4 regions of the Arthrobacter sp. R4 genome follow, and region 1 is predicted to be linked to each of the others. Evidence: riboswitches for the same ligand, from Rfam matches in the RefSeq annotation. Region 1 holds a riboswitch; each other region holds the start of a gene.
The links. A riboswitch is a leader RNA that binds a small molecule or an ion and turns the genes downstream of it on or off. The one in region 1 is predicted to bind thiamine pyrophosphate.

Region 1 (2,194 bases):
ATGGTGTGCTGGCTGCTCAAATGCCCGCCCTCCTGAAGGCTGCCGGATCTGACGGCGGCCTCCACGGTTGCACCCAGTGAGAAAACGCTTTCCGGATAGACTTCATCCTCGTGTCGTCAGGGGAGCGTGTCAACTTCGCGAGTATCAGGAAGCCCAGCCCGGGGTATGCTTACTCGGCCCGCATGGACCCCAGGATTTCGCGCAGGGCCTCCACCACGAGGTCGTGGTCCTGCTGCTGCGGCAGCCCGGAAACGGTGACCGTGGCTACCGCACCCACCCCGGCCACGTACACCGGGAAGGAGCCGCCGTGTGGTGCGTAGGTGGATTCGTCGAACCACCCGTGGTCCTCGATCCGTCCCCCGTGCAGCCTGCCGCGGAGTCCCACCAGCAATGACGGGATCTCATACCGGGCGGCGGTGCGCTGCTTGGCCCTGACCCAGTGCTCGTTGTCCGGGGTGGCGCCATCCAAAGCCACGTGGAAGAGCACCTGCTCGCCCTTGGTGATGTCGATCGCGATGGGAAGCCGCCGCGACTTCCCCAGCTCCACCAGGAGCAACCCCAGATTGAGGGAATCGTCCTTGGTGAAATGCGGAAACTGCAGCTCGGTGATCTCGGCCTCGATCCGGTCAATCAGGGCCTCGAGCAGGCCTGATGGCTGGGGCAGCCTTGAGTCGGGATTGAACGCAGTCACAGTCGGGTTGTTGGCAGTCATGGCCCACAATCTACCGCCCCAGCGGTGTAAACTGGACCACGCCCATCAGGGCAGATTATTCAAAGACCAGCTTTATTAACGACAGGGGAGCGCCGCCGTCGGGCATCACTGGCATTGCCAGGGAACCGCAGGTGGGCGCTGAGAGTGCGGGACAGCCGCAGACCCTCGAACCTGATCCGGTTAGTACCGGCGCAAGGGAGTCGAGTTCTCGAAGTGTGCGGTAACCGGCGGCAAGCCGACCGCCGGAACACTTTCCCCTCCTGTTCCTCAGGAGGATCACATGAGCACTGCAGCAATCAAAAAGACCGGCTACACCTGGCGCATCGTTGACATCGTGGTGGCCGCCCTCATCGCCATCGCCGGCGGCGTGATCTTCTGGGCGTGGTCCCAGGGCGCCGCCGCGGTTTCCCCGCCCATGAACGCCGTCTACCCGCCGCTGACCGGCCTCATCGCCGGTGGCTGGATGATCCCCGCCGTGCTGGGCATGCTGATCATCCGCAAGCCGGGCGCCGCGCTCTTCTGTGAAACGGTGGCCGCCATGGGTGAACTGATCATGGGCTCGCCGTACGGTGCCTCCGTGCTGTTCTCCGGCTTCGTCCAGGGCCTGGGCGCCGAGATCATCTTCGCCATCTTCGTCTACAAGAAGTTCAACCTGCCCATCGCGCTGCTGGCCGGCGCTGCGGCCGGGCTGTTCTGCGGCCTGAACGACTCCTTCGCCCCCTGGGGCTGGAATATCGCCTACGCCGCCGGTGACAAGCTCGCGTACATCGTATTCACCGCCATCTCGGGCGCGATCATCGCCGGCGCGCTGTCCTGGATCGCCACCCGCGGCCTGGCCAGGACGGGTGTGCTGAGCTCCTTCGCGTCCCGCAAGGCTGCGTCGGAGCCCGTCTTCTCCTAATGCCCGCAGCCTACGACGACGGCACAGCCGCTACGACGCGGCCCGCCGCCGTCACTGCCCGCGGTTGGGGGTGGCGGCACGCCGGCCGGTCCCGGCCTGCGGTCCACGCCCTGGACCTGGACATCAAGCCCGGGGAGCGTGTGCTCCTGCTGGGCCCGTCAGGGGCGGGGAAATCCACGCTGCTCCACGCCCTCGCGGGGGTGCTGGGGGATGTGAACGACGACGGCGAAGCAGGCGATTCCGACGAATCCGGTTCGCTGCGGATCGACGGCGCGTCCCCGCGTGAGCGACGCGGCCGCGCCGGGCTGGTGCAGCAGGATCCCGAAACGCAAGTGGTCCTCTCCCGGCTCGGCGACGACGTCGCCTTTGGTGCCGAGAACCTCGCCGTGCCGCGCGATGCGATCTGGGCGCGCGTGCACGAGGCGCTTGACGACGTCGGGCTCTCCCACCTGCCGCTGGACCACCCGACGTCGGCCCTGTCCGGCGGGCAGAAGCAGCGCCTGGCGCTCGCCGGCATCCTGGCCATGCGGCCGGGGCTGATCCTCCTGGACGAGCCCACGGCCAACCTGGATCCCACCGGG
Region 2 (2,194 bases), on a different contig from region 1:
TCCAGGGCCCGAAGCAGTGCCGCGGCGGCCTCTGCGGGATCGGCGGCTTCGGTGATGGCCCGGACCACAACGATCCGGCGGGCGCCCGCTTCCACTACCTGCTCCACGTTGCCCAGGTCCACGCCCCCAATGGCGAACCAGGGTACCTCTGCCACGCCGGGCACGGACCCCGCCTGTTTGACTGCCCCCGCGGCGTACCTGAGGAGGTCGAGCCCGACGGCGGCCCGGCCGGGCTTGGTGGGGGTGGCCCAGACCGGACCAACACAGAAATAGTCCAGCCCAGTGGGCGCGGCAGTGACTGCGGCCGAGGCCGAGACCGCGCCGTCGATCTGTGAGGTTGTGTGGGTGGACAGACCGATGGCTGCATTGCCGTTCAACAAGGTGCGTGCAGCCTTCAGCGGCAGGTCCTTCTGGCCAATATGGAACACCGGGGCACCTGAGAGCACCGCGACGTCGGCCCGGTCATTGACCGCCCACAGCCGCCCATGGCGCAGGGCGGACTCCTTCAGTACCGCCAGCAGGTCCAGCTCCTCTGCTGCCTCAATCGTCTTGTCGCGGAGCTGGATGATGTCCACGCCCCCGGCGAAGGCCGCATCAACAAAACCGGCGAAGTCACCGCGATCCTTACGGGCATCCGTGCACAGGTACAGCCGGGCATCGCCCAGGGGCGCAGCATGGCTCGTGGAAGGGAGGGGGTTGTTGGCGACGGCAATGCTGTCAGGAAGGGCTGCGTTCATGGAAACCAGAGTAGTTCCTCTAAACTGGGCAGGTACTGCGGGAGCCCGCGGCAGCTGTCATAAAGCGCCGGGCTGAGAGGGCGTCAGAGCCGACCGCTTGACCTGATCCGGCTAGTACCGGCGTAGGGAAGGAACCACATGATCCCGCCAACCGGCAGTCCCTCGGCCGGCGCCCCCAATGACGCTCTCGCCGACCTCTCCGCCGACGTCGCCGTTATCGGCGGGGGTGTGATCGGGCACGGCATAGCCTGGGAAGCCAGGCGCTCGGGCCGTTCTGTGGTGGTCATCGATGATGCCCCCGGTTCCGGCGCCTCCTGGGCTGCGGCAGGCATGCTCGCCCCGGTAAGTGAGTTGCACTACCAGGAGGAAGAACTCCTGGAGCTGATGCTTGAATCGTCCCGGCTGTGGCCGGCCTTCGCGGCGGACCTGGCCCGGGACGTTCCCGGCGATGCAGGGTACCTGCCCACCCCCACGCTGGCCATCGGCGCGGACGCGGCCGACCGCCGTGCGCTGATGAACCTCCGATCAGTCCAGCGGGCCCACGGGCTGGACGTTGAACCACTGACGGTGCGCGAGGCCCGCAGCCGCGAAGCCCTCCTGAGCCCCGCGATCTCCTGCGCCCTGGACATTCCCGCTGACCACCAGGTGGATCCGCGGAAGCTGGTGGCGTGCCTGCGGGAGGCTTTGGCCAGCCACAGGGAGGATTCAGGATCCGCGGTCGCAGGAGCCGAACACGGATTCGCCGTTGCCGACCGTGCGTCGTCGCTGGCCTGGAAAGACGGCCGGGTCGCAGGTGTCCGGCTGGCCGGTGGGGGATCGGTGACCGCCAGGGAAACCATCGTGGCCAACGGGCTCGGAGCGGCGTCGTTGGGCGGGCTGCCCGATGGACTCCAGCTGCCGCTGCGCCCCGTGCACGGCGACATTCTCCGGCTGCGCGTCCCTGAGCATCTCCGTCCTCTGGTCACCGCTACTGTCCGCGGACTGGTCCACGGTGTTCCCGTCTACATCGTTCCAAGGCGTGACGGCACTGTGGTCATCGGTGCCACCCAGCGCGAGGACGCGTTGGCAGCATCCAGTCCGGAGCGCCGCCAGGACGGCACAGGAACGTCGGCTGGCGGCGTCTCGGCAGGCGGCGTCTACCAGCTGCTTCGCGATGCCCAGGTCCTGGTGCCGGCGGTCGCCGAGCTGGAACTGCTGGAAAGTACAGCCCGGGCGCGTCCTGCTACGCCGGATAACGCTCCATTGCTGGGCCGCGTCCACCTCCCAGGGAACCACGGACCGGTGGATGGCCTGATCGTGGCGACCGGTTTTTTCCGCCACGGTGTGCTGTTGACCCCTGCAGCCGCCGCCATCTGCCGGGACCTCATGGATGGACGCACAGACCCGCGCTGGCTCCCGTTCAGTCCGGCCAGATTCTCCACACGCCGCGCCGCCATCCTCCAACCCACCAAGGAAAC
Region 3 (2,194 bases), on a different contig from region 1:
GCCAGAAGCAGGGCAGGACCGCTGCCACCAGCACCGCGTAACTGCCCGATGCGGAGGCGGCCAGCAGGTGGTCCACATACGACTTCGTGACAGGACCGAGGACGGGCTCCACGGTTCGCGTACTGAGCCAGGTCCGATGCAGCTCCGATTCAACCTCCAGGCATTGCTGGGCTGATCGGGCCCAAAACAGCTGTGCGGCTTCGGTGGGGGCCAAGGCGCTGGCCCGTGCCAGCACCCGTGAGTACCCATTGAGGTAGATGGCATCCTGGGCCAGGTAGTAGGCGAACTGCTTTTCGGGCAGGCTTCCTGCCACGAGGTTCCGGATGAACTCGAGCTCATAGATGGCGGCGAGGTCTGCGGTGGCCTCCGCACGGAGGAGCTCGGCGAAGCCGCCCTCGCCGAGCTGGGCCGGTTCCAGGGCAGGCCCTGTGGCCGCCTGCAGGTGGTGGAAGTGGTGGACGGGACCGTTTCCCGCACCGACGTCCAGGCCGTCCGAGGACACCAGGGCACCTGCCAGCCAGGGCTTGACGTGCCGCAGTGAGGCCTCCCAGTCCCCCAGGCGGGCCTGTGCCGTTGCCATGGCCGACGAGAGCGAGCAGCCCGTCCCGTGGCTGTTCCGGGTGGGGATCCTGTCCCCCGGAACCTCCACAATTTCCTGGGCAAGCAGTCCGCCGGTATTGACGAGGGCATCCGGGCAGGCGGCGCCGTCGAGATGTCCCCCCTTCACCAGGATGGTGGAGCCGGTGTCCGCCGCCAACCGCCGGCCCTGTTCCAGCGCTTCTGGCCAGGAGCCGGCCTGGGCCTCTCCGAGCAGCATGGCCAGTTCAGCGAGATTGGGCGTGATCAGGTCCGCCAGCGGGAGCAGTCCGCGGAGGGCAGCCTCGGCAGACGCCTGCAGGAGCCTGTCGCCGCTGGTAGCCACCATGACGGGGTCAAGGACTACGACGCCGGGACGCACCTTTTCGAGCCAGCTGCGGACCGCGGCCACCACCTCGGCATCGCCCAGCATGCCGATTTTGACGGCATCAATGGTGATGTCATCGCTCACGGCTTCCAACTGCTGGACCAGGAAGGCGGCCGGCGGTACGTGCACCGCGCGGACGCCCTGAGTGTTCTGCGCTGTCAGCGCGGTGATCGCGGCCATCCCGTAACCGCCAAGGGCTGCGATGCTTTTCAGGTCGGCCTGGATGCCGGCGCCGCCGGACGGGTCAGACCCTGCGATGGACAGCACCCGCGGAACGTCCCGGAGGACCGGGGCCGGCGCTGCCGGGCTGAGTACAGGTGCCAGGGGCAGGACAGTAGTTGAAGACAAGGAAGACATCCCTTCGCCGGTGCTAGCCGGACAGGTTCAACGGGTGTGGATCTCAGCCGGCCCTTGCGCGGCACCCCGTGTCGGTAACCAAGCCTAGCGTTTCAGTGCCCGGCCCGGTGTCAAATGGCCCTGTCGAATGAAGCCGTTAACGCGCGATGCCCGGACGCGCCCCTGCGAAGGGTCGTGTCCGGGCATCCTGGCTGATGTCCTTTGCGGAGGATCAGAGCTCGGAAGCAGGTACTCCTACCCCGAGGATGATGGGCGCCTCTGCCTGTTTCTTGTCGCCTGCGGCCGTTGTGGCCGGCTCAGGCGCCTTGGCCGCGTGGGAGTGGCCGCCGGCTGCTGCGTGCGTTGCCTCGTGGTGTTCTACCGAGGTTGCGTTTGCCGCGCCCTGGGCCCGGCTGGCGCTGCGGTTGCGGCGGGGCCTGCGGGTACGGGACTGCTCAGCGGTGTGGTCTGAGTAATCCTTCTCCTCTACCGCAGCATGCGGCACATCGGTGCTTGGCTGCGGGGCAGCCTGCGCAGGCTCCGGAGCGGCAACGGCGGGCTCGCCGAGGTGCGCGAAGGCTTCAGCGAGCCTGTCGAGCGTCAGGGCCGGCTGCTGCGGCTGGTCTGCCGCGTGCTCCACGAACGGCAGCACCACCTGTTCCCCGCCAAAAGTGAGCACGGCAGCAGGACGTCCGGACGCGTCGGCGTCATGCTGGCGGGCTGTTGCCGGTGCCTGGCCTGTTTGTGCCTGGCCTGTTGCTGCCGGGGCGGCGTGGGCCTGCTCCGTCGTCGTCCGTGCTGCCGCTGCAGCAGGGCTTCCGGCCGCCGCGGCTCCAGCAGCGTGGGCTACCTCGTCGTCGTGCAGGTGCGCTGCGTGCGCCGCCGCGGCGATGT
Region 4 (2,194 bases), on a different contig from region 1:
CACAGCTCGTCGAAGTGGGTGTACAGGAAGTTCTCCTGGTGATGCGCGAGGCACCAGCCGGCCATGATGGAACCGCCACGGGAAACGATGCCGGTGACACGGTTGGCCGTCAGCGGCACGTAGCGCAGCAGCACTCCGGCGTGGATGGTCATGTAGTCCACGCCCTGCTCGCACTGCTCAATCACGGTGTCGCGGAAGATCTCCCACGTCAGTTTGTTGGCCTCGCCATTGACCTTCTCCAGCGCCTGGTAGATGGGCACCGTGCCGATGGGGACGGGGGAGTTGCGGATGATCCACTCACGCGTGGTGTGGATGTCATCGCCGGTGGACAGGTCCATCACGGTGTCGGCTCCCCACTGGGTTGCCCACTGCAGTTTGTCCACTTCCTGGGCGATGGAACTTGTCACAGCCGAGTTGCCGATATTGGCGTTGATCTTGACCAGGAAGGCCTTGCCGATGATCATCGGCTCGGATTCCGGGTGGTTGATGTTGTTGGGGATGATGGCGCGGCCTGCCGCCACTTCGCTGCGGACCAGTTCCACGTCACAGTTTTCGCGGAGGGCAACGAACTGCATCTCCGGGGTGATGACACCCTGCTTTGCGTAGTGCATCTGGGTGACTGTCCGGCCGTCGACGGCGCGGCGGGGCACCGGCTGTGCTCCCTTCCACTCTGCGGAGGCTGCGCCGCGGCGTACTGCCGACTTGCCGTCGTCGAGCAGGTTCCGTTCCCGGCCGCTGTAGGGCTCGGTGTCGCCACGGGCCGCGATCCATTCCGAGCGGAACGGGTCCAGGCCCACCACCGGATCACTCCCAGGGCCGGCGGTGCGGTACGTCCGGAAAGGGCCGTTCGCCTCGCCGTTGGGCGATGGTTCCAGCGCAATTTCCGTTACCGGAACCCGGATTCCGGTGGCCTCGTCACTGATGAACGCCAACGAATGGGATTTCAGCGACTGGGTCTCAGTGCCGGCTTTCCCCTTGGCAGTCTCATTTTGGGCAGCAATCAGCCGTGTTTCTGGTGTACTCAATGAATACTCACTTCCTTCGCCGGCATTACCCGGACAGGTTCAACGGTCGCAGGCTGCGTCAGCCTGATCTCAGCCCCTGCAAGGGCTCCCGTGTGGTCTAGATGAAGCTACCACAGGTCCAAGTGGGGAGGATGTGACTTGACAGGCTGACCATCTTGCGCGGATTAGGCTGGTCCGATGGCGGGAATCATCGAATTCAGCGGAACAGTGCTCACCGGACCGAATGAGGAACGGCGGGGCCTCTGGTCCGTCGACGGCCGTCTCACGTTCCACAGGCCCCCCACTTCCCCCGATGCTGTGCTGGGAGGCTGGGTCCTTCCCGGGTTCGTTGATGCCCACTGCCACGTTGGCCTGGGACCCGGCGGCGTCGTCCCGGATGCGATGGCTGAAGAACAGGCCCGCACCGACCGCGACGCAGGCACGCTCCTGGTCCGTGATGCCGGGGCGGCAAGCGACACGCGTTGGCTGCAGCAGCGTCACGACATGCCCAGGCTTATCCGCGCCGGGCGGCATATTGCCCGGTCCCGGCGCTACCTGCGGGATTTCGCCGTCGAGGTGGAGCCAGACGGCCTGGTGGAGGCCGTGCGGAAGCAGGCGAGGGCCGGTGATGGCTGGGTCAAGCTCGTGGGGGACTGGATTGACCGCGACGCCGGAGACCTCGCACCGTCGTTTCCCGACGCCGTCGTCCGCGATGCCGTGCAGGCGGCCCACGACGAGGGCGCACGGGTGACCGCGCACTGCTTCGCCGAAGACACCCTTGACCAGATGCTCGACGCCGGCATCGACTGCATCGAGCACGCCACCGGATTGCTGCCCCGGCACGTTCCCCGGCTCGCCGCCCAGGGTGTCCCCATCGTTCCGACGCTGATCAACATCGACACCTTCCCGGACATCGCCCGCCAGGCCGAAGCGAAATTCCCGCGGTACGCCGAGCACATGCACGCGCTGTGGGAACGCAGGTACGAGCGCGTGTACGAAGCCTTCGAAGCAGGCGTGCGGATCTATGCCGGGACAGATGCCGGCAGCGTCATCCGGCACGGACGGATCGCCGACGAAATCCTGTCGCTGCACCGGGCGGGCCTCCCTCCTGCGGCGGCCCTGGATGCTGCCTGCTGGGGTGCGCGGACGTGGCTCGGCGCTGAGGGGATCTCCGAGGGTGCCAGCGCAGA

Region 2: another riboswitch for thiamine pyrophosphate. It lies ahead of thiO (glycine oxidase ThiO); the one in region 1 lies ahead of ACLKOZ_RS19100 (ECF transporter S component).
Region 3: another riboswitch for thiamine pyrophosphate. It lies ahead of ACLKOZ_RS06095 (bifunctional hydroxymethylpyrimidine kinase/phosphomethylpyrimidine kinase); the one in region 1 lies ahead of ACLKOZ_RS19100 (ECF transporter S component).
Region 4: another riboswitch for thiamine pyrophosphate. It lies ahead of thiC (phosphomethylpyrimidine synthase ThiC); the one in region 1 lies ahead of ACLKOZ_RS19100 (ECF transporter S component).

What each region holds. Positions count from the first base shown of each region.
Region 1 covers NZ_JBLWIJ010000032.1:124,331-126,524, reverse strand. Annotated here, with positions in the region: gene ACLKOZ_RS19110 (hypothetical protein) at 1-20, opposite strand, end outside; gene ACLKOZ_RS19105 (heme-degrading domain-containing protein) at 170-712, opposite strand; TPP riboswitch at 786-928, shown strand; gene ACLKOZ_RS19100 (ECF transporter S component) at 993-1,613, shown strand; gene ACLKOZ_RS19095 (ABC transporter ATP-binding protein) at 1,613-2,194, shown strand, end outside.
Region 2 covers NZ_JBLWIJ010000017.1:246,964-249,157, forward strand. Annotated here, with positions in the region: gene thiE (thiamine phosphate synthase) at 1-737, opposite strand, end outside; TPP riboswitch at 765-883, shown strand; gene thiO (glycine oxidase ThiO) at 876-2,194, shown strand, end outside.
Region 3 covers NZ_JBLWIJ010000010.1:61,722-63,915, reverse strand. Annotated here, with positions in the region: gene ACLKOZ_RS06095 (bifunctional hydroxymethylpyrimidine kinase/phosphomethylpyrimidine kinase) at 1-1,321, opposite strand, end outside; TPP riboswitch at 1,304-1,400, opposite strand; gene ACLKOZ_RS06090 (Rne/Rng family ribonuclease) at 1,533-2,194, opposite strand, start outside.
Region 4 covers NZ_JBLWIJ010000033.1:90,012-92,205, forward strand. Annotated here, with positions in the region: gene thiC (phosphomethylpyrimidine synthase ThiC) at 1-1,025, opposite strand, end outside; TPP riboswitch at 1,020-1,127, opposite strand; gene ACLKOZ_RS19465 (amidohydrolase family protein) at 1,203-2,194, shown strand, end outside.